Regions from separate parts of the Streptomyces sp. NPDC048383 genome, predicted to be linked through region 2. Evidence: riboswitches for the same ligand, from Rfam matches in the RefSeq annotation. Region 2 holds a riboswitch; the other holds the start of a gene.
What was found. A riboswitch is a leader RNA that binds a small molecule or an ion and turns the genes downstream of it on or off. The one in region 2 is predicted to bind S-adenosylmethionine.
Positions count from the first base shown of each region.

Region 1: linked by a shared signal. The riboswitch ahead of thrC (threonine synthase) and the one ahead of AB0D46_RS22025 (aminotransferase class V-fold PLP-dependent enzyme) in region 2 are both predicted to bind S-adenosylmethionine.

Region 1 is NZ_JBEZKS010000009.1:94,353-106,008, reverse strand. Features, by position in the region: gene AB0D46_RS09420 (GNAT family N-acetyltransferase) at 42-470, shown strand; gene groL (chaperonin GroEL) at 569-2,191, opposite strand; gene AB0D46_RS09410 (cold-shock protein) at 2,546-2,752, opposite strand; gene AB0D46_RS09405 (MoaD/ThiS family protein) at 3,173-3,448, opposite strand; gene thrC (threonine synthase) at 3,483-4,772, opposite strand; SAM riboswitch class I at 4,790-4,947, opposite strand; gene AB0D46_RS09395 (glucosyl-3-phosphoglycerate synthase) at 5,133-6,083, shown strand; gene AB0D46_RS09390 (trehalose-6-phosphate synthase) at 6,146-7,609, shown strand; gene otsB (trehalose-phosphatase) at 7,659-8,513, opposite strand; gene AB0D46_RS09380 (DUF3263 domain-containing protein) at 8,634-8,894, opposite strand; gene AB0D46_RS09375 (extracellular solute-binding protein) at 8,998-10,302, opposite strand; gene AB0D46_RS09370 (ROK family protein) at 10,515-11,447, shown strand; gene nagA (N-acetylglucosamine-6-phosphate deacetylase) at 11,447-11,656, shown strand, end outside.
Region 2 is NZ_JBEZKS010000032.1:68,032-79,687, forward strand. Features, by position in the region: gene AB0D46_RS21995 (NlpC/P60 family protein) at 1-914, opposite strand, end outside; gene AB0D46_RS22000 (NlpC/P60 family protein) at 1,158-2,195, opposite strand; gene AB0D46_RS22005 (NYN domain-containing protein) at 2,461-3,825, opposite strand; gene AB0D46_RS22010 (hypothetical protein) at 3,865-4,104, opposite strand; gene AB0D46_RS22015 (rhomboid family intramembrane serine protease) at 4,217-4,951, shown strand; gene AB0D46_RS22020 (Lrp/AsnC ligand binding domain-containing protein) at 4,948-5,229, shown strand; gene AB0D46_RS22025 (aminotransferase class V-fold PLP-dependent enzyme) at 5,345-6,739, opposite strand; SAM riboswitch class IV at 6,955-7,071, opposite strand; gene trpD (anthranilate phosphoribosyltransferase) at 7,154-8,218, opposite strand; gene AB0D46_RS22035 (ubiquinol-cytochrome c reductase cytochrome b subunit) at 8,385-10,016, opposite strand; gene AB0D46_RS22040 (Rieske 2Fe-2S domain-containing protein) at 10,013-11,071, opposite strand; gene AB0D46_RS22045 (c-type cytochrome) at 11,068-11,656, opposite strand, start outside.

The sequences.
Region 1 (11,656 bases), on a different contig from region 2:
AACCGTTCGGCGCGGGCCGCCCGGCCGCCCAGAATGGGCCCATGAACGACAACGGGGTGGACGTCACCACAGGCGGCGCGGACGCCGAGCTCGACGCGCGGCTGAGCAAGGAACTGGACGCCTTCAACCAGGCGGCGACGGCGGGGCACGCGCAGTCGGAGTTCACCGTACGGATCACCGACGCGGACGGTGAGCTGGTCGCGGGGCTCTCCGGCTGGAGCTGGGGCGACCGCGCGGGCATCGGCATGACCTGGGTCCGCGAGGACCAACGGGGCTCCGGCCGGGGCGCCGAACTGCTGTTGGCGGCCGAGGAGGAGGCCCGCCGACGGGGCTGCGTGAGCATCCTGGTCTCCTCGTTCACCTTCCAGGCCCCGGCCTTCTACGCCCGCCACGGCTACCGCGAGGTCGCCCGCGTCCCCGGCTTCCCGGCGTCCCACGAGGACGTCTGGCTCCTCAAGCCCCTCACCTGACCCGGTTTCGGAACCCGCAACGCCCCCCGAACGCCCGAGGGCGGCACCCCCGTGGGGTGCCGCCCTCGTTCGAGAACAGCCGATCAGCCAGGGGCCGATCAGAAGTCCATGTCACCGCCCGGCATGCCGCCGCCCGCGGGGGCACCGGCCTTCTCGGGCTTGTCGGCGATGACGGCCTCGGTGGTGAGGAACAGCGCGGCGATCGACGCGGCGTTCTGCAGCGCGGAGCGCGTGACCTTCGCCGGGTCGATGATGCCCTCGGCGATCATGTCGACGTACTCGCCGGTCGCGGCGTTCAGGCCCCAACCGATCTGCAGGTTGCGCACCTTCTCGACGACGACGCCACCCTCGAGACCACCGTTGACGGCGATCTGCTTGAGCGGGGCCTCCAGCGCGAGCTTCACGGCGTTGGCGCCGGTCGCCTCGTCACCGGTGAGCTCCAGCTTCTCGAAGACCGAGGAGGCCTGGAGCAGGGCCACGCCACCGCCGGCGACGATGCCCTCTTCGACGGCCGCCTTCGCGTTGCGAACGGCGTCCTCGATGCGGTGCTTGCGCTCCTTGAGCTCGACCTCGGTCGCGGCACCGGCCTTGATGACGGCCACGCCGCCGGCCAGCTTCGCGAGGCGCTCCTGGAGCTTCTCACGGTCGTAGTCCGAGTCGGAGTTCTCGATCTCGGCGCGGATCTGGTTGACGCGACCCTGAACCTGGTCGCTGTCACCGGCACCGTCGACGATGGTGGTCTCGTCCTTGGTGATGACGACCTTGCGGGCGCGGCCGAGCAGGTCGAGACCGGCGTTCTCCAGCTTGAGGCCGACCTCCTCGGAGATGACCGTGCCGCCCGTGAGGATGGCGATGTCACCGAGCATGGCCTTGCGGCGGTCGCCGAAGCCCGGGGCCTTGACGGCGACGGACTTGAAGGTGCCGCGGATCTTGTTGACGACCAGGGTCGACAGGGCCTCGCCCTCGACGTCCTCGGCGATGATCAGCAGCGGCTTGCCGGACTGCATGACCTTCTCCAGGAGCGGCAGCAGGTCCTTGACCGAGCCGATCTTGGAGTTGACGATCAGGATGTACGGGTCGTCGAGGGACGACTCCATGCGCTCCATGTCGGTGGCGAAGTACGCCGAGATGTAGCCCTTGTCGAAGCGCATGCCCTCGGTGAGCTCAAGCTCCAGGCCGAAGGTCTGCGACTCCTCGACCGTGATGACGCCTTCCTTGCCGACCTTGTCCATCGCCTCGGCGATGAGCTCGCCGATCTGGGTGTCGGCGGCGGAGATGGAGGCCGTCGAAGCGATCTGCTCCTTGGTCTCGACATCCTTGGCCTGCGACAGCAGGGCGGCGGAGACGGCCTCGACGGCCTTCTCGATTCCGCGCTTGAGAGCCATCGGGTTGGCGCCGGCGGCTACGTTGCGCAGACCCTCGCGCACGAGGGCCTGGGCGAGCACGGTGGCGGTGGTCGTACCGTCGCCGGCGACGTCGTCCGTCTTCTTGGCGACTTCCTTGACCAGCTCGGCGCCGATCTTCTCGTACGGGTCCTCGAGCTCGATCTCCTTGGCGATGGAGACACCATCGTTGGTGATCGTGGGGGCGCCCCACTTCTTCTCAAGGACGACGTTGCGACCCTTGGGGCCAAGGGTGACCTTGACGGCGTCGGCGAGCTGGTTCATCCCACGCTCAAGGCCGCGCCGGGCCTCCTCGTTGAACGCAATGATCTTGGCCATCTGAAGTGGTCCTCCCGGACAGGGGTGGATTGCTCCGGACCGCGCCCGCGCCCGCGACGGACGGCCTGCGGATTCGGCGGTTCCTTCCCGCCGGACCCTGCGGGCCTCACCGGCCCGGTCCTCGTCTTAGTAGCACTCTCACCTGGAGAGTGCTAACGCCAATGATTAGCACTCGACCCCCGCGAGTGCAAGCGGCTTCGAGCAATGTCCGCCCCGCGCCGGGGCCGCCGGCGGCTCGGGGGCCGGGCGCCGCAAGGGCCCCGGGGCCGACACGCACGAGGGGCCCGCATCCCCGTGTCCGGGATGTGGGCCCCTCGTGTGTGAGTGCGTCGGTGGTCGATCGCGCTTCGGGACTCAGCCGGCAGCGAGCTTGACCATGTCCGCCTGCGGGCCCTTCTGGCCCTGCGAGATTTCGAACTCGACCCGCTGACCCTCTTCAAGGGTGCGGTACCCGTCCATCTGGATGGCGCTGTAGTGGACGAACACATCCGCGCCACCGTCGACCGCGATGAAGCCGTAGCCCTTCTCCGCGTTGAACCACTTGACGGTGCCCTGAGCCATGCCTAACTCCCCTATTACTGGCCCTTGCGCAGGTCCGCGCTTCGCGAACCCGGGTCAGAACTTGCGCCGGAACGCCTCGACCGGGGCTGAATGTATCCGCACCGCTGCTGTCTGCAACAGGTCAATCCGACGAGAATTCCGGACACGCGAAAACATTGAAATAGAGTGAAAATTTGGCATACTCTCGGGCAACTCGGGCCTGACAATCCACGCCAAAGCCCCATAGCGCGCACTCATGTTGACTCAATGTCAACCCTCCCCGGCCCCGCTCATATGCGGCGGGCAAGAACAGCGGAGGGGACTTCCCCAACTCTACCGCTATCAATCAAGCAGAATTGCCCCCTCCACTTATTGACGGAGAGGGCAATTCGGAAATCGACGGCGGCGCCGGCCGCCCGGGGAGGGCGAGCGGGCGAACGATCAGCCGCCGGCGACGGCCGGGATGATCGAGACGCCGGCGCCGTCGGGCGTCGCCGTCTGCAGCCCGCCCTCGAAGCGCACGTCGTCGTCGTTGACGTAGACGTTCACGAAGCGGCGCAGCTTGCCCTGGTCGTCCAGGACGCGCGCGGCGATGCCCGGGTGGCTCTTCTCCAGGGAGTCGATGACCTCGGCCAGGGTCGCGCCCTCGGCCGGAACCTCGGCGACGCCGCCGGTGTAGGTGCGCAGGATGGTGGGGATGCGGACGTTGACGCTCATGGCGCTACCGCCTTTCCGGGTGTCGTGGGGAGGATCAGGCAAGGCCGGCGGCGCGGAAGGCTTCCAGGCTCGGGCGGATGGTGGCGGTCTGACCGCTGTCGGCGGCCACCGCCTCCAGGGTCTTGAGGCCGTCGCCGGTGTTCAGGATCACGGTGGTCAGCGTCGGGTCGAGCTGCCCGTTCTCGATGAGCTTCTTCGTCACGCCGACGGTGACGCCGCCCGCGGTCTCGGCGAAGATGCCCTCGGTCTGCGCGAGGATCTTGATGGCCTCGACGACCTGGGTGTCGTTGACGTCCTCGACGTATCCGCCGGTGCGCCGCGCGATGTCCAGGACGTACGGGCCGTCGGCCGGGTTGCCGATCGCGAGGGACTTGGCGATGGTGTTCGGCTTCTGCGGGCGGACCACGTCGTGACCGGCCTTGAAGGCGGTGGACACCGGGGAGCAGCCCTCGGCCTGGGCGCCGAAGATCTTGTACGGCTTGTCCTCGACGAGGCCGAGCTTGATCAGCTCCTGCAGACCCTTGTCGATCTTCGTGAGCTGGGAGCCGGACGCGATCGGGATGACGATCTGGTCGGGCAGCCGCCAGCCGAGCTGCTCGCAGATCTCGTACGCCAGGGTCTTGGAGCCCTCGCCGTAGTACGGGCGCAGGTTGACGTTGACGAAGCCCCAGCCCTCGCCCAGCGGGTCGCCGATGAGCTCGGAGCAGAAGCGGTTGACGTCGTCGTAGTTGCCCTCGATGCCGACGAGGTCGCCACCGTAGACACCGGCCATGACGACCTTGCCCTGCTCCAGGTCGTGCGGGATGAACACGCAGGAACGGAAGCCGGCGCGGGCGGCGGCGGCGCCGACGGCGCCGGCCAGGTTGCCGGTGGAGGAGCAGGACAGGGTGGTGAAGCCGAAGGCGCGGGCGGCCTCGACGGCGATGGCCACGACGCGGTCCTTGAAGGAGTGCGTCGGGTTGCCGGAGTCGTCCTTGACGTACAGCTTGCCGGTGACGCCCAGTTCCTTGGCCAGGTTGGCGGCGTCGACCAGCTTGGTGAAGCCGGGGTTCAGGTTCGGCTTGGAGGCCACGTTCGCCGGGACGGGCAGCAGCGGGGCGTAGCGCCAGATGTTGTCGGGGCCGGCCTCGATGGCGGCGCGCAGGGCCTCGGGGTCGCCGAGGGGCAGGTCGTAGGAGACTTCCAGCGGTCCGAAACACTCGACGCAGGCGAAAATGGGACCGAGCTCGAAGCGGGTTCCGCACTCGCGGCAGGAAAGGCCGGTGGCGGGTCCGAGATCAACGGACGCCTGCTCGGCAGAGGTGGCGACGGTCTGTGCAGCCATGATGGCGAGGCCCTTTCTCCTCATCTTCCCCATGGCGCACTTCGCCATGAGACGGAATTGGCACCTTCCCTAGTCGGGGACCTCGCGGGAGTGCGTCGTGGACGCATCGCGAGAACCGACTGGAGGGTTGCCGGGGCTTCAACGGGCCGTATCCCTCTGCCCCTCTGGATGAGCGGTATGGCACCGGACGGCGCGCTCCATGGCGTGTCCGGGCGTTTGTGCGCGGGACCCCCGGCATGCGGTGGGCCATCGCGTTGTTCAAGACTGTAACCGAAGGTCCGGGTGGTTGAGACAGCCGTCCGAACCGCGAGATGGATCACTTTTCGGTCCAAACCACCGACGCAGCAGGGAGTCCCGAGAGTGCTGGAAGAGGTGGAGCGCTGGCTGGCCGCCCGCTCCTGGTCCGCCGCCGACCGACCGCTCGACCAGCTCCTCGACCGGAAACGGGCGACGGGCACGACGGTCAGCGTGGTGCTGCCCGCCCTCGACGAGGAGGCCACCGTCGGGCGGATCGTCGAGGTGATCCGGCGCGATCTGATCGACGGCCCGGCCATCGCGCTCGTCGACGAACTCGTGGTGATCGACTCGGGTTCCTCGGACGGGACGGCGAAGGTCGCCGCCGCCGCCGGCGCCCGGGTCGTGCACCGTGACGAGCTCCTCCCCCGCATTCCGGCGCTGCCCGGCAAGGGCGAGGTGCTGTGGCGCTCGCTGCTGGCGACGACCGGCGAGGTCGTCTGCTTCGTCGACGCCGACCTGCGGGACTTCGACTCCGCGTTCGTGTCCGGGATCGTGGGTCCGCTGCTGACCGATCCGCAGGTGCAGTTCGTCAAGGCGATGTACGACCGCCCACTGGGCGACGCCCCCGGTCAGGGCGGCCGGGTCACCGAGCTGGTCGCCCGGCCGCTGCTGAACCTGCACTGGCCGCAGCTGGCCGGCTTCGTGCAGCCGCTGGGCGGCGAGTACGCCGTACGCCGCTCGCTGCTGGAGCGGCTGCCGTTCCCCGTCGGGTACGGGGTCGAGCTGGGCCTGCTCGTGGACGCGCTGCACACCGTCGGACTGGACGCGCTGGCCCAGGTCGACGTGGGCGTCCGGCTGCACCGCCACCAGGACGGGCAGGCGCTCGGTCGGATGGCCGCGGCGATCTACCGCACGGCGCAGCTGCGGCTCTCGCGCGGGCACCTCGTACGGCCGGAGCTGACGCAGTTCGAGCGGGGGCCGGCCGGTTTCGTGCCGCGCACGCACCCGGTGGACACCGAGGAGCGGCCGCCGATGGCGGGCATCGAGGAGTACGCGGGCCGTCGCGTGGCGTAATCCTCCGCGGGCCCTCGGCGTACGGGCGTTTGACCGGGGGCGGGCCTGGCTAGGTTGGCCGCATGGCTTCTCAGGTACTCGTCGCCGCGAACCGCGGCCCGCTCTCGTACACCCTCGATCAGGACGGCACCCTCAGTGCCCGGCGCGGTGGGGGCGGTCTCGTCTCCGGTCTCTCCGCGGCCCTCGCCCGGCAGCCGGAGGCCGTGTGGATCTGCGCGGCCCTGTCCGACGCCGACCGGGAGGCGGTGCGCCGGGGCGTCGCCGAGCCGGGCGTGCGGATGCTCGACATCGACCCCGCGGTGTACGACGACGCGTACAACGGCATCGCCAACTCGGTGCTCTGGTTCACCCACCACCACCTGTACGACGTCCCCCGCGAGCCGGTCTTCGACGCGGCCTTCCGGCGGCAGTGGGCCTCGTACACCGCCTACAACCGGGCGTTCGCCGAGGCGCTGGCGCAGGAGGCCGCGCCGGGCGCCCGCGTGCTGGTGCAGGACTACCACCTGGCGCTGGTACCCGGTCAGCTGCGCGAGCTGCGACCGGACCTGCGGATCGGGCACTTCACCCACACGCCGTGGGCGTCGTCCGAGTACCTGCGCATGCTCCCCGACGACATCCGCTCGGAGCTGGTGTGGGGCATGCTCGGCGCGGACGTGGTCGGTTTCCACACCTGGGCGTGGGCCGACGGCTTCATGGCAGGCGCCCACCTGGACGACGAGCGGGGCACCGCCCGACCGATGTCCCCGGCGGGCGTCGAGCCGTCCGGGGCGCGCTGGGTGGACAAGAGCCCGTCGGGGCCGGTGCGCCACCGGCGCACGGACGTAGCGGTTTTCGCGCTGGGCGTGGACGGGGACGACCTGCGGGCCCTGGCCCACCGGCCGGAGGTCGACGACAAGCTGGCGGCGCTGCGGACCGAGGTCGCGGGCCGCAAGGCGATCGTCCGGGTGGACCGCACCGAGCTGTCGAAGAACATCCTGCGCGGGCTGCTCGCCTACCGGGAGCTGCTCACCACGCACCCCGAGTGGCGGGGCGAGGTGGTGCACCTGGCCTCCGCGTACCCGTCCCGGCAGGACCTGGCGGCGTACCGGTCGTACACGCAGGCGGTGCGGGACCTGGCGGCGGAGATCAACACCGAGTTCGGTACCGAGGACTGGCAGCCGGTGCTGGTGTCCGTCGAGGACGACTTCGCGCGGTCGCTGGCCGCCTACCGGCTGGCGGACGTGGCGCTGGTCAACCCGGTGCGCGACGGCATGAACCTGGTGGCCAAGGAGATCCCGGTGGTGTCGGAGGCGGGCGTCGCGCTGGTCCTGTCCACGGGGGCCGGGGCGTACGAGGAGCTGCGGGAGGACGCCTTGGTGGTCAGCCCGTACGACGTGACGCGGACGGCCGAGGCCCTGCACGCGGCGCTGTCCATGCCGGCTGCGGAGCGGGCGGAGCGTACGAAGCGGCTGGCGGCGGCGGCCACGGCACTGCCCCCGGCGGCCTGGTTCACGGCCCAGCTGGACCGCTTGGAGCCCGGGGCCTGACCCGGAGCGCGCCGTACCGGGGCGGATCCCGGTACGGCGCGGGCGCCGGTCAGGCGCGCAGGGCCTCGGCGAGCGCGGCGAGGAAGGCGGTGACGGCGGCCGGTCCCGGCAGGACCAGGTCGGCGCGGGCGGCCAGCTCGGGCACCTCCGCCGAGCCGCTGCACACCAGCAGTCCGGGCAGTCCGTCGGCTCGGCGCTTCTCGACGGCGGAGAAGGCGGCGAGGTCGCCCAGGTCGTCGCCCGCGTACAGGACGGCCTCGGCGTCGCGTTCGGCGAGGAACTCCGTCAGGGCGACGCCCTTGTCCATGCCGGGCGGTCGCAGTTCCAGGACGGCCCGGCCGGGCTCGACCATGAGCCCGTGCCGCGCGGCCAGCTCGGCGAGCGGCTCCCGCAGGGCGGCGAAGGCCTGTTCGGGGTCGGCGGCGCGGCGGGTGTGGACGGCCAGCGCGCGGCCCTTCTCCTCGATCCAGGTGCCGCGCCAGGCACCGATGGAGTCGAGGAAGCCGGGCAGCTCGGCCCGTACGGCCGCGACGCCCGGGTGATCGGCGGGGGCGTGGACGATGCCGGTGACGGCGTCCCAGCGCTCGGCGCCGTAGTGGCCGAGGACCACCATGTGTTCCAGTCCCGGGACCCCGGCGAACCCGCCGTACCGTACGGCGACCCCGGCGGGGCGGCCGGTGACGACGGCGACGGCGGCGACCTCGGGCGCGAGCGCGGCGAGCGCCGGGACGGCGTCGGCGTGGGCGCGGGCCTGGTCGGGGTCGGGAACGATGTCGGCGAGGGTGCCGTCGAAGTCGAGGGCGACGACGGCCCTGCGGGGTGCGCGGAGGAGGGCTTGGAGGCCCTCGCGTCCGGCGGCGGTGACGGGCTCGGGCATCGGCAGGTCGTGCGGGCGGCTCCCCATACCGATGACCCTACCGGCGTAATCCGCCCTCCGCCCAGACCACCTCCGGACCGGGACCGCCGCCCGACCCGAACCGTCGGGCGCGCGGCCCCGGCGGATGACCATCGGATCGCGGGCGGATCATCGTCGGGCGCGCTGGGCCTCGCGGACGCGGCGGAGCCGGTTGACGGTGCCCGGGGCGTGCTCCAGGGCGCGCGGGTCGTCCATGAGGGCGTTGAGCAGCTGGTAGTAGCGCACGGGGGTCAGCCCGAGGGCCTCGCGTATCGCCCGCTCCTTGGCGCCCGGCCCCGGCCAGCTGCGCCCCTCGTAGGCGAGTACGGCGGCCTCGGTGTCGGTCAGCCGGGTCGCCGGCCGCCGCTCCGCCTGCCCGTCGTCCGTCATACGGCCAGATTAACGGCGGCCACCGACACCCGCGGCGTGGCGAGTGTCGGTGGCGCCGCGGGGCCGCGGGTCGGTGGCCGGCGTGGTGCCCGGGGCGGCGGGGTCAGCGGTCGCCGTCGGCCTTGCTCGCGGACGTCGCGATGTCCTCCAGGACCTTCGCGGGCTGTCCGCCGGGCTGCACGACCTTGCCGATGTTCTCCTTCACGTCCTCGCTGACCCCGGCCCAGGACTTCTTGCCGACGGGGTAGAGCTTGGCGTTGGGCAGGGCCGTCAGGAAGGTCTTCAGCTGGGCGGCGGAGCCGCCGGTGCTCGCCTCCATGGCCCGGTAACCGCTGGTGGTGACGGGCAGCAGGTCGTACTGGTTGGTGAAGGTCGTCACGTTCTTCGCCGAGTACAGGTGGTCCAGGAACTTCCCGGACTCCTTCTTGTGGCCGTTCTTGAAGGCCATGACCCAGTCGGCGACGCCCATCGTGGAGTGGTCGGTGCCGTCGACGGTCGGCATCTGCACCATGCCGAACTTCACGCCCTTGCCCGTGGCCTGCTTGAGCAGGGTGGGGTGGCCGTTGAGCATGCCGACCTCGCCCCGGTTGAAGGCGTCGAAGGCGGCCTGGCGGTCGAGCTTGCCCGGTTCGACGGAGCCGGTCAGGCCCTGGCCGACCATCTTGTCGCGGAGGAACTCGAAGGCCTTGACGTTCTCCGGGGAGTCGATCTGGTAGCCCTCCTCGTTGTCGGTGTAGCCACCGCCGCCGGAGAGCATCCACATCATCGACTCGGCCTGGGCCTCCTCGCGGCCGAGCGGCACGGCCAGCGGGGTGGGGACGTTCGCGGCCTTGAGCTTCTTGGCCGCGGCCTCCAGGTCGGCCCAGCTCTTGGGCTGCCAGGGGGTCGCGCCGTCCTTGGGGATGACGCCGGCGTCGCCGAGGAGCTTGGTGTTGTAGAAGAGCAGCCGGGTGCTGGCCACGAACGGCATGCCGTACTGGACCCGCTTGACCTTGCCGGCGTCGGCGAGGGGGGCCAGGAAGTCGGCCTCGGTCTTCACCGAGAGCAGTTCGTCGACGGTGTAGAGCTTGTCCGCCTCCGCGTAGTCGGCGTAGGCGCCGATCTGCGCGATGTCGGGGGCCTTGCCCGCCTTGACCATCTCGGCGACCTTCGCGTCGACCTCCGACCAGGAGTAGACGCTGACCTCGACCCGGACGTTCGGGTTGTCCTTCTCGAAGGCCGCGGCGAGGTCCTTCCAGTAGCCCGTCGAGGAGTTCTGCGGATTGTCGCCGTAGTCGGCCGCCACGACCCGCAGGGTCACCTCGTTGTCCCCGGTGAGGCTTTCCAGGCTGCCGCAGCCGGTCAGCGTCACGGCGGTCAGGCACAGCACGGCGCCGGACGCGGCCAGGCTCAGGTAACGGCCCTTCACGGTTCTCGATCCACCCCTTGTCGTACGTACGATTCGACGTAAGGTCTACACCACTTTGGCGGCTCCCTCACACCCCCCGCGCACGCGGCGCCCGGACTGTGTCCGGACCGTAGCCGGACCAAGCTCCCGAATTTGTATGGCCACTCAACAATCCCACCCAATGGACTAGACCTTTGCCCGCCGAGCACGCGAGACTGTCACCTGTGAAACCCGTGAAACACGTCATCGCCCTCGATGTGGGCGGCACCGGGATGAAAGCCGCCCTCATCGCCGAGGACGGCACCCTGCTGCACGAGGCGCGCCGCGCCACCGACCGCGAGCGGGGCCCCGAGGCCGTCGTCGAGACGATCCTGGACTTCGCGTCCGAGCTGCTGGTGCTGGGCCGGGAACGGTTCGGCGCCGCCGCCTCGGCCGCCGGCGTCGCCGTCCCCGGGATCGTCGACGCCGACCGGGGAATCGCCGTGTACGCGGCGAACCTGGGCTGGCGCGACGTACCGATGCGCGAGCTCCTCGGCAGACGGCTCGGCGGCATCCCGGTGGCCCTGGGCCACGACGTGCGCACGGGCGGCCTCGCCGAGGGGCGCATCGGCGCGGGCCACGGCGCCGACCGCTTCCTGTTCGTCCCCCTCGGCACCGGCATCGCCGGGGCCATCGGCATCGCCGGGGTCATCGAGGCCGGCGCACACGGCTACGCGGGCGAGATCGGTCACATCGTGGTGCGGCCCGGCGGACCCGCCTGCGGCTGCGGCCAGCACGGCTGCCTGGAGACCCTGGCCTCCGCCGCCGCCGTCAGCCGCGCCTGGGCGGCCGCGTCCGGCGACCCCGAGGCGGACGCCGCGGACTGCGCGAAGGCCGTCCAGTCCGGTGACGCGCGCGCCCGCGAGGTCTGGCTGTCCGCGATCGGCGCCCTCGCCGACGGGCTCGTCACCGCGATCACCCTGCTCGACCCGCGCACGCTGATCATCGGTGGCGGGCTGGCGGAGGCGGGAGAAACCTTGTTCACACCGCTTCGGACGGCCGTCGAGGAACGCGTGACGTTCCAGCGGCTGCCCGAGATCGTTCCGGCGGCCCTCGGGGACACCGCCGGATGCCTGGGCGCAGGGCTGCTCGCCTGGGACCTACTCGCCACGGAGGTACCTGCCTGATGTCCGGAAGCGCACACAGCACCGTTCTCTCCGGCGCCAGGGTGGTGCTGCCGACCGGCACCGTGGCGGGCGGCCGGGTCATCGTCTCCGGAGACCGCATCGCGGGCAGCGCCGACGAGGGCGCGCGGCACGTCGACCTGTCCGGGCACTGGCTCGTCCCCGGCTTCGTGGACATGCACAACCACGGCGGCGGCGGCGCCTCCTTCACC
Region 2 (11,656 bases):
TACGTCACCAGGTCGCCGGGTCGGGCCTGCGACAGCGGGACCTGCCGACCCGCGCCGCGCTGGGCCTGCGAGGTGCGCGGCAGCGCGACGCCCGCCTGCCGGTACGACCACACCATCAGCCCGGAGCAGTCGAAGCCGGAGGGGCCGGTGGAACCCCACACGTACGGTTTGCCCACCGCGGCGCGGGCGGCCATCACCGCGGTCATGGCCCGGCCCGACGCCTGCCCGGGGGCGGCCGGCTCGGGCGGCGCGCCGGGGCGGCCGCCGGAGCGCGAGGCCCGCTCGAAGTCGGCGCGTTCCGCGGTCGGCATCTCGTTGAGCAGCCGGCGGGCGGCGGCGAGCTTCGCGGTGACGGACCGCTTGTGCCGGGCCACGTCGGCGCGCAGGGCGTCGAGTTCGGCCAGCTTGTGGGAGGCCTCCTGGCGCTGCTGGCCGAGCCGGCGCTGCTCCTCGCGCAGTTCGCCCAGTTGGCGGGCCTGCCGGCCGCTGAGCCGGTTCAGGACGGCGGCCTTGTCGAGGTAGTCGTTGGGGTCGTCGGAGAGCATCAGCTCGACGGTGGGGTCGAGGCCGCCGGAGCGGTACTGGGCTCCGGCGAAGGTGCCGAGGACACCGCGCATGGTGTTGATCCGGTCCTGGCCGCGGGCAACCGCGTCCTGGGCGCGGCCGATGTCGGCGCGCAGCCGGTCGGCCTTCTCCCCCGCCTCGTTGAACTGCTCGGTCGCCTGCTCGGCCTCCTCGAAGAGCCGGTCGACCTGGGCCCGGGTGCCCGATGGGGGCTCCTGCGGTAGGCCGGGGGCCGCACCGGCGGGTGCGCCCGTCATGGCTACGGCGGCGGTGGCCGCCGCGGCGGTGAAAACGGTGACCTTGGTGTTCCGGTCGAGGCTTCTGAGCCCGGGTCGGCGATGGGACGCCACGTGGAACCGCTCCCTTCCGCTGCGCGGGGCCCGGGTCCGCCCTCCGTGGACGGCCGTGTGCCGGGTTCCGCGCTGGCAGACAGTAGCGGCGCGAACACGCGCCGACCAACGACCGCCGGCGGGCCCGTACGCGGGCGCCCCGCCTCAGACGCAGGTCATCGGCGGGGCGTGCGGTCGCGGCGGGGCCCGTGAATTCGCCCGGATGGGCGGTGCGCGGGCGCGTCCCGGTGGGCGCGGGTCGGGTCAGATGCGGACCCCGAACTGGAACGGCATGTTGTCGATCGACTCGTACTTGACGCCGCCGCGCGGGTTGGAGGCGTGCAGGGTGGTGTTGTTGCCCGCGTACAGGCCGACGTGGTGCAGGTCGCCGTGGAAGAAGACGAGGTCACCGGGCTGGAGCTGGCTCCGGCTGATGCGGGTGCCCTCCTCGGCCTGGGTGTAGGTGGTGCGGGTGACGGACACCCCGGCCTGCTTGTACGCCCACTGCACCAGCCCGGAGCAGTCGAAGGCGCTGGGGCCCTCGGCGCCGGATATGTAGGCGCTGCCCAGCTTGGTCTTGGCGGCGGCGAGCGCGGCGGCGGCCCGGCCGGAGGCGTTGGCGGGCGGCGCGGCGGGGGTGCGTTCGCCCTGGTCGCGGGCGGCCTCGCCGGCCTTGGCGTCCTCGTCCTTCAGCTGCCTGCGCTCCTGCGCGGTCAGCGTGTTGAGGAGGGCCTGGGCCTCGGCGAGCTTGTCCTGGGAGGCCTTCTTCTTCTCGCCGAGTTCCTTGCGGGTGGCGTCGAGGTCGGCGAGCTTGCCCGAGGCCTCCTGGCGTTGCTGCGCGAGGGTGCGCTGCTTGTCCTGGATCCTGCCGACGGCGTCGACCTGCTTGCCGCTCAACTGCTGGAGGGTGGCGGCCCTGTCGAGGTAGGACTCGGGGTCGTCGGAGAGGAGGAGTTCCACGGACTGGTCGAATCCGCCGCCGCGGTACTGGGCGGTGGCCATCGAACCGAGCGTGTTGCGCAGGGTGTTGAGTTCGTCCTGGCCGCGGGCGACCCGGTCCTGGAGCTGGGCGATCTCCTTCTCCAGCTTCTCCTGGCGCTCCTTGGCCCCGTTGAACTTCTCGGTGGCCTGTTCGGCCTCCTCGTAGAGGGTGTCGACCTTGGTCTTGACCTCGTCCTTGTTCGGCTTGTCCGGGGCGGCCACGGCCGAGTGCGAGGAGAGCGCGACGGCCGCCGCGGCGGTGGCGGTGAGCACGCTCACGCGCGCGCGGGCCGGGTGCTTGGGTCGACGGTGGGACGCCACGGAGACGAGCTCCTTCTTCCTCGGACTGCCTCGGGCCGCCGAGCGGGAACGCACGCCCGGCAGCAACCCCGCCCTCACTCGAAGGAGTGAACTACCGCACGGAGGTTTGAGCAGACCCTAGTGACATGCGCTTGATCACTTCAAATACCCGTACGGAAAAATCCGTCGTCCTGCCCGCTTCTTTACCCGGGGCGCACGCTGCGTGCCGGCGGACTGACGGTACGTCCTCCACGGACACCGCCAATCCCGGCATCGCGCCCGGCCGTTACGAAACGCGCGAAAGCCGCTTCAGGAGCAGAGCGGACGTCACGGGCCGGGCCCCGGCCTTGGCGACCCCGTCGGCCACCTCCCGGTCGGTGGAGACCACGACCACCGGGCGACCCGGCGGTTCGGCCCGCACCAGCTGGCGGATGAGTTCGTCCGCCGTCACGCCCGCCTTGGAGAACAGCACCCGCACCCCGCGCGGCGGCGCGAGCAGCACCGGCGCCGCCAGCTCCGCCCCGTCGAACACGCAGGTCATCTCGGCGCCGGTCTGCGCGGCCAGCATCGACAGCCCGCCCAGCAGGCGCAGCCGCTGCTTCTCCAGCGGCATCGTCGGATAGCCGGTCTTCGTCACGTTGTAGCCGTCGACCACCAGATGCGCCTGGGGCAGCGCCAACAACTGGTCCAGCAGGGCCGGATCGGTCTCCGACAGAGCCCGCGCCGCGATGTCCTTCGGCGTCATCCGGCCCGGCTCCACCGCGTCCACGGTGTCCGCGGGACGGGTGTTGACCGGCGGAAGCGCCAGCTCGCGCCGCAGGCCGGCCGCCGCGTCCAGGACGGTGTCCAGCAGCAGCCGCAGCCGCATGTCCTCGATGCTGCGGCCCTCGCGGGTGGCCCGGCGCGAGATCTCCAACGCCGACTCCACCTCCGCGAGGCGGGACTTGAGCCGCCGGGACTCGCTCTCGGCGGCGGTCACCTGTGCGGCGGCCTCCCCGCGGATCCCGTCGATCTCGGCGCCCACCTTGCGCAGGGCCGCCTCACCCCGCTTGACGTCGCTCAGGGCGCTGCGCAGCTTGCGCTGAAGCGATTCGGCTTCCCTGCGGGCCGCTTCGAGGTCGGCGCGCACCTGCTCGCCGCCCGACCTCTGCTGCTCCCGTACCTGGGCCAACTCCTCGCGCAGCCGCTCCAGCTCGCGCCGCGCCTCGTCGCCCACCCGCTCGGCGTCGGCGCGCTGCGCCTCCTCGCCGGCGGAGGCCACCAGCTTGACCCAGCCGGCCGGGCGCAGCACGTACGCGGCGGCCGCCACGTCCAGCGGGTCCGCCGCGGCCGGCGGCGCCCCCGACTCCAGCGCCCCGGTCAGCTCCGGCTGCGCCTCGCGCAGCTTGTCCGCGACCCGGCCGCGAAAGACGGCGTCCGCCTCCACGGCCGCGGCCATCGCGTTGCCCGCGAACTTGGCGCGCCGGCTCGGGGTGAACCGCGCGTACTGACGCAGCTGCGCCGGGAGGTCGGCGACCGTCAGGCCACCGAAGGCGTCCGAGACGAGCGCGACGACCCGGCGCCGCACGCCTTCCGGCAGCGGGCGGTCGAGCACCTCGGCGGCGTCGCCGGCCTCGTCGGCCGGCTCAGCGCCGCTTGCTGGCTCCACAATCCGTCACCCCTACCGTGATCTACTGTGGGCCCGGCTCCGTCAGGAGTCGGTGCCCGGCCTGTCCACGAGTTCGATCTGGTCCACCGCGTTGCACCAGCGGCAGCGGACCGACTCGATGGTCTCACTGACCACCTCGCGTTCCTCGACCTTGGGCTCCCCGGCGAGGTCCAGGTGGACGTACTCCACGACCTTCGACGATCGGGTGACGTCGAACCGCGTGAGGTTGCCGCACAGCGTGCAGCGCCACCGGGTGGTGTCGGTCGGCAGGGGAACCGTCATCAGGCCGCTCTCTCCTTCGTAGCTCATTCAATCAAAGCCTTTCGCGGCGGTCCGCGGACCGCGCACGTAACCCTACGGCCTGGCACCACCCCCGAGGGGGTGCACCTGCGTCATGCTCTTCCGCATGATCGTAAGGTGGCGGACCGTCCGCGAGGCCGCCCGGGGCCCGGTGATCACGTACGCGCTGATCGCCGGCTGCTGCGTGGCGTTCGTCCTCGGCCCGGCGTCGGGCCTGAACCCCTCCTACGGGACGGGCGACCGGCTGACCGAGACGGGCACCGCGTACTTCAGGCACTGGGGCGTGGTCCCGGACGAGCTGTTCTCCGGAGCCGGCCGGGCGCTGCTCACCCCGTTGACGGCGCTCTTCGTCCACGGCAGTTGGCTGCACCTGCTCGGGAACATGCTGTTCCTGTACGTCTTCGGGGCGATGGCGGAGGAGCGGATGGGTCGGGCGCCCTTCCTCGTGTTCTACGTCTGCACCGGATACCTCGCGCTGGCCGCGTACGCGGCGGCCAACGCCTCTTCCGACCAGACCCTGGTCGGCGCGTCCGGCGCGATCTCGGCGGTCCTCGGCGCCTTCCTCTGCCTGTTCCCGCGGGCACGGGTGACCAGCCTGTTCCCGTTCCTGCTGTTCCTGCCGCTGCGCTTCCCCGCGTGGGTCGTGCTGCTGTTCTGGTTCGGCCTGCAATGGCTGGCGGCGCACCGGGCGGAGAGCGGTCCGGGGGTGGCCTACCTGGCCCACGTGGTGGGCTTCTCCCTGGGCTTCCTGTACGCGTGGGTCCGATATCGGCGTACGACTAGAGTGAGGCGACCAGTGACTGCCGGCGAGGGAGACAGCCAACCGTGATCACCGCGATCGTGCTCATCAAGACCAGCGTGGACCGCATCCCCGAGATCGCCGAGTCCATCGCGCAGCTGGACAGTGTCAGCGAGGTCTACTCGGTCACCGGCACGTACGACCTGATCGCGCTGGTCCGCGTCGCCCGCCACGAGAACCTCGCGGACATCATCCCGGGCCGCATCAGCAAGATCCCCGGCGTCGAGGCGACGGACACCCACGTCGCGTTCCGCACGTACTCCCAGCACGACCTGGAGGCCGCGTTCGCGATCGGCCTCGACGCGTAGCGCTCGGGGCCCGGGCAACGCCTCGCCCACCGGGGCGGGGCGGCCGTCGCGCAGCCCGGACGGGCACCCGGGCGGGTCCTGGGCGAGACCCCCACTCGGTGTGGGCCACAGCCCGTCAGACGGCCGGGACGCAGCGGCCCTCTTCGGTGCGGTACTGCCACTTGGCGCCGTCCGCGACGAGTTCCTTCACCGCGCGGACGAACCGCTCGACGTGCTCGTCGGGGGTTCCCGCGCCGAAGCTGACGCGGATGGCGTTCAGGGAGCGCTCGCCGGGGGCGGCCTCCGGGGCTCCGCACTCGCCCTGGGCCTGCGGCTCGCTGCCGAGCAGGGTGCGGACCAGCGGGTGGGCGCAGAAGAGGCCGTCGCGGACGCCGATGCCGTACTCGGCGGACAGGGCCGCGGCGAAGTGACTGCTGTTCCAGCCGTCGACCACGAACGAGATGACGCCGACGCGCGGGGCGTCGTCCCCGAACAGGGACAGCACGCGGACGGCCGGGACCTCCGCCAGGCCCTCGCGGACCTTCGCGATGAGCTGGTTCTCGCGGGCGACCAGGTTCTCGAACCCGGCCTCCTTCAGGGCCTTGCAGGCGGAGGCGATGGAGTAGACGCCGATGACGTTCGGGGAGCCGGCCTCGTGGCGGGCCGCGGTGGTGTGCCACTCGACGTCGACGCCGCCGTCCTCGCGGCGGGCCACCTTGCGGGAGGCGCCGCCGCCGGCGAGGTACGGGTCGGCCTCCTGGAGCCAGTCCGCGCGGCCGGCGAGGACGCCCGAGCCGAAGGGCGCGTACAGCTTGTGGCCGGAGAAGGCGACCCAGTCCACGTCCAGGTCCCGGACGGAGACGGGGTGGTGCGGGGCCAGCTGGGCGGCGTCCAGGACGATCCGCGCGCCGTGGGCGTGCGCGGCGGCGGCGAGTTCCTTGACCGGCCACAGCTCGCCGGTGACGTTGGACGCGCCGGTGACGCAGACCAGCGCCGGGCCGTGGCCCTCTTCGATTGACGCGGTGCGGTCGGCGAGCGCCCGCTCCAGGGTGGCGACGGCCTCGCCGGGGGTGCGGGGGGCGTTGAGGTAGCTGACGCGGGCGTTCGTCCAGGGCAGCAGCGAGGCGTGGTGCTCGGTCTCGAAGACGAACACCTGGCAGTCGGCCGGCAGGACGGCGGCGAGCAGGTTGAGGGAGTCGGTGGTGGACCGGGTGAAGACCACCTGGTCGGAGGGCCGGCAGTCGAGGAACTCGGCGACGGTGACGCGGCTCTGCTCGAAGAGGTCGGTGGACAGCTGGGAGAGGTAGCCGGCCCCGCGGTGGACGCTGCCGTAGTAGGGGGCGTACGCGGCGACGTCGTCCCAGACCCGCTGGAGCGCGGGGGCGCTGGCCGCGTAGTCCAGGGCGGCGTAGGTGACCTCGCCGCCGGTCACGAGCGGGACGGTGACGTCACGGCCGAGCACGGCCAGCGGCTCGCCACAGGCGGGCCCGTCGGCGGTGGTGGTCGCGGCGGTGTTCAGGGATGCGGACATGGCGGTATCTCCCGGCAGGCAGGGCGGAATGGCTTCGGTGTGCCCGTACGCGGACGCGGCGCTGCGGCCGTCGGGGTACGGGAAAGCCCTCGGAAGTGACACGGGTGCACGCAAGTGCCCCGGTCCGAGGGGTGAAGTGGGGGCGGAGCCGCCCTATCGCATTCGCTTGCTCACGGAAAACGCTCCTCGAGAGACCAGGACCCCTGGTGTCGAGGGATCCGCGCTTGCCGTAGACCTCGCTGCCTACGGCCTGGTCATCACCCGGGGCACCCCGCCACGGAAGGAGGGTTGCCGGACAGCAAGCCGGGGCCTAAACGCTGTCACTCGTGACCTGGTCAGAATCCTGCCACACGATCCCTCGTGCGCAAGACCCCGGTCCGCATCGTGGACCGGGGTCTTGGCCGAAAGGATGCCTCAGGCGTTGCTGGCCGCCACCCAGCGCTCCAGCGCGGCCCGAGCGGATCCCGAGTCGATGGACTCGGCCGCCCGGGTCACGCCCGCCGCGAGCTGCTCCTCCAGGGAGCCCGTACCCGGGTCCAGCGCCACCAGGGCGGCGGCCGAGTTCAGCAGGACGGCGTCCCGGACGGGGCCGGTCTCCCCCGCCAGCAGTCGGCGGGCGACGTCGGCGTTGTACGAGGCGTCCTCGCCGCGCAGCCGCGACACGTCCACGAGCGGGATCCCGATGTCGCGCGGGTCGAAGGGCGACTCGGTGACGGAGCCGTCCCGGACCCACCAGACCCGCGAGGTGGCGGTGGTGGTCAACTCGTCGAGGCCGTCGTCACCGCGGAAGACCAGCGCGGAGGAGCCCCGCTCGGCCAGTACCCCGGCCACGATGGGCGCCACCCGGGGGTCGGCCACGCCGGTGGCCTGCGCGCGCACCTTGGCCGGGTTGGTCAGCGGGCCGAGGAAGTTGAAGGTGGTCCGGATGCCCAGTTCCTTGCGGGCGGGCGCCACGTGGCGCAGCGCCGGGTGGAACTTGACGGCGAAGCAGAAGGTGATCCCGGCCTCCTCGGCGACCTCGACCACCCGCGCGGGGGTGAGGTCGAGGTTGACGCCGAGCTTCTCCAGGACGTCGGAGGAGCCGCTCGCGGAGGACGCCGCCCGGTTGCCGTGCTTGACGACCTTGGCACCGGTTCCGGCCACCACGATCGCCGACATCGTGGAGATGTTCACCGTCTTGGCGCCGTCGCCGCCGGTGCCGACGATGTCGACCGTCCGCCCCGGGACCTCGATCAGGTTGGCGTGCGCGTACATGGCCCGTACGAGCCCGTTGATCTCCGAGACGGTCTCCCCCTTGGCCCGGAGCGCGACCGCGAAGCCGGCGATCTGGGCGTCGGTGGCCTCGCCCCGCATGATCCGGTCCATCGCCCAGGCGGTGTCGTCCGCGCCGAGGTCCCGGCCGTCCAGCAGGGCGTCGAGGAGGCCCGGCCAGCCGCGGGCCGCCACGTTGTCGCCGCCTGTCGGGGTCAACACGTTCATGGTCCGCTCCTGCTGCCGGGTGAGGTTGCCACGTCGAATGGGATGGGGGCCAGCCTATCCAGCCCTGGGGGACGGCAAAGAGCCCCGTCCGGACCGTGGACGGGGCTCTTGCCGTGGCGACACCAGGATTGACCGAAATCAATCCCTCAAGCGGTCGTGCGGAGGATCAGTGGTGGCCGTGGCCGCTCTGGATCTCCTTGTACTCCTCCACCGTGGGCTTCGGGATCTGGTTGCCCTCGGCGTAGTAGCTCTTGCTGAGCTTGGCGCGGAGCTTCTCGGTGGCCTTCACCTTGCGCTCGACGCCGTTCTCGTCGACCGTCGGGCCGATCTCGATCGGCTCGTACGTGGTGTACGAGGTGAGCGTGTGGAGCTTGCCCTGCGAGAGCGGCTCGTGGATCTCGACGAACTCACCGTGCGGCAGGCGCTTGATGATGCCGGTCTCGCGACCGTGCAGCACCTTGTCCCGGTCCCGGCGCTGGAGGCCGAGGCAGATCCGCTTGGTGATGACGAAGGCGATGACCGGGCCGACGAAGAAGCCGATCCGGGCGAACCAGGTGATCGAGTTGATCGAGAGGTGGAAGTACTGCGCGAACATGTCGTTTCCACCGGCGATCAGCAGGATGACGTACCAGGTCAGCCAGGCCACACCGAAGGCGGTACGGGTCGGGACGTTGCGCGGGCGGTCCAGGATGTGGTGCTCGCGCTTGTCGCCGGTGACCCAGGACTCGACGAACGGGTACACCGCGATCGTCGCCAGCACCAGCGGGAAGATCACCAGCGGGATGAACACGCCCAGGACGAGCGTGTGGCCCCAGAGGTTGATCTCCCAGCCCGGCATCGCACGGATGAGGCCCTCGGAGAAGCCCATGTACCAGTCGGGCTGCGCGCCCGTGGACACGTGGTCCGGGACGTACGGTCCGAGCGCCCAGATCGGGTTGATCGAGGCGATGCCCGCGATGGCCGCGATGATGCCGAAGACCAGGAAGAAGAAGCCTCCGGCCTTGGCCATGTAGACCGGCAGCAGCGGCATGCCGACGACGTTGTTGTTCGTCTTGCCGGGGCCCGCGAACTGGGTGTGCTTGTGGTAGAAGACCAGGATCAGGTGGGCGACCAGCAGGCCCATCATGATGCCGGGCAGCAGCAGGATGTGGATCGAGTAGAACCGGGCCACGAAGTCGTGGCCGGGGAACTCCCCGCCGAACAGGAACATCGACAGGTACGTGCCGACGACCGGCACGGACAGGATCGCGCCCTGCATGAAGCGGACACCGGTGCCCGAGAGCAGGTCGTCCGGCAGCGAGTAACCGGTGAAACCGGTGAACATGCCGAGGACCAGCAGCAGGAAGCCGAAGATCCAGTTGATCTCGCGCGGCTTGCGGAACGCGCCGGTGAAGAAGACGCGCATCATGTGCACCATCATCGCCGCGACGAAGATCAGTGCCGCCCAGTGGTGGATCTGCCGGATGAGCAGACCGCCGCGGACGTCGAAGCTGATGTCCAGGGTCGAGGCGAACGCCTCGGACATCCGGACACCCTGCATCGGCACGTACGAGCCGTGGTACACGACCTCGTTCATGCTCGGGTGGAAGAACAGCGTCAGGTACACACCCGTGAGGATGATGATGATGAAGCTGTAGAGGCAGATCTCACCCAGCATGAAGGACCAGTGGTCCGGGAAGATCTTGCGCATGTTGGCCTTGGCGAGGCCGTAGATGCCCAGGCGACCGTCCGCCCAGTCCGCTACGCGCTCGCCGGCCGGCGCTTTGCGCCCCGTCTTGTTGTCTGTGGCAGTGCTCATCCGCGCTCCCAGAATGCAGGACCGACGGGCTCTTCGAAGTCGCCGTGCGCTTCGAGGAAACCTTCGTCATTCACGCCGATCCGCAGCTGCGGAAGTGCGTGACCGGCCGGGCCGAAGATGACACGGGCGCCGTCGGAGAGGTCGAAAGTGGACTGGTGGCACGGGCAGAGCACGTGGTGCGTCTGCTGCTCGTACAGGCTGATCGGGCAGCCGACGTGGGTGCAGATCTTGGAGAAGGCCACGATCCCGTCGTGGGACCACTCCAGTTCCTTCTTGTCCTTGATGTCCTCCGGCTGGATACGGACGATCATCAGGGCGGCCTTGGCGATCTGGGACATGTAGTCGTGCGCGTCCTCCTCCAGGCCCTCGGGCTTGGCGAAGGTCAGCGAGCCGACCACGATGTCCTCGGGACGCAGCGGCTCCATCGTGTTCTGGTTGATGAGCAGCTTGCCCTTGGCCCAGATGGTCTTGCGGAGCTTGTCCTCGGGCAGCGGGCCCAGGTCGCGCAGCAGCATGACGCCGGACAGGGGCACCAGGGCCATCGCGCCGATCAGCGTGTTGCGGATCAGCGGCCGGCGGCCGATGGCGGACTCGTTCGCGCCGTCGGCGAAGTCCTGCAGGACCTGCGCCTTGACCTCCGGCGGAGCGGCGATCTCGTGGCGCTCGGCGGCGACCTCGACGTCGGACATCAGGGTGCGGGCCCAGTGGACCGCGCCCGCGCCGATGCAGAAGAGCGCCGTGCCCAGGGTCAGACCGAGCGCGAAGTTCAGCGCGCTCACCTTCCCGATGGGGAAGATGTAGACGATCTTGTCGACCGGGAAGATCACGTAGGACGCGATGAAGCCGATCGTGGCCAGCATCGACAGCGTGAACAGCATCGCGACCGTGCGCTCGGACCGCTTGGCGGCCCGCTCGTCGATGTCCTGGATGCGCGGCCTGTGGACCGGCAGACCGGGGTCGGCGAACGGGTCGTCCGCGACCGCCACGCCACCGTGATGCGCGTCGCCCTGCTCGCTCGGCAGGTGCTTCTCTTCGGGAATGTCTTGGCTACTCATGACTTCTTGGCCTTAGCGGTGTGGGCCGCGACCCAAACGGCGACAGCGATCAGCGCACCCAGACCGAAGATCCAGCCGAACAGACCCTCGGAGACGGGGCCGAGGCCACCGAGCTTCAGACCACCGGGGTTGGTCGACTTCTCGCCGTTGACGTTCTGGAGGTACGCGATGATGTCCTTCTTTCCCTGCTCCGGCATCGTGCTGTCCGGGAAGGAGGGCATGTTCTGCGGGCCGGTGAGCATGGCCTCGTAGATGTGCTTCGGCGAGACGTCCTCGAGGTTCGGGGCGTACTTGCCGTTCGTCAGGGCGCCGCCCTCGCCGGTGAAGTTGTGGCACTGCGCGCAGTTGTTGCGGAACAGCTCACCACCCTTGGCGATGTCGGCCCCGGCCGGGTCGTACTGCTTCTCGGTCGGCGTGATCGGGCCGGCTCCGAGCGAAGCGATGTACGCCGCGAGCTGGTCGATCTGGGCCTGCGAGTAGATGTTCGGCTTCTTCGGCACCTGGGCGCCGGGCTGCTGGGCGGGCATGCGGCCCGTGCTCACCTGGAAGTCGACGGCTGCGGAGCCGACGCCCACCAGGCTCGGG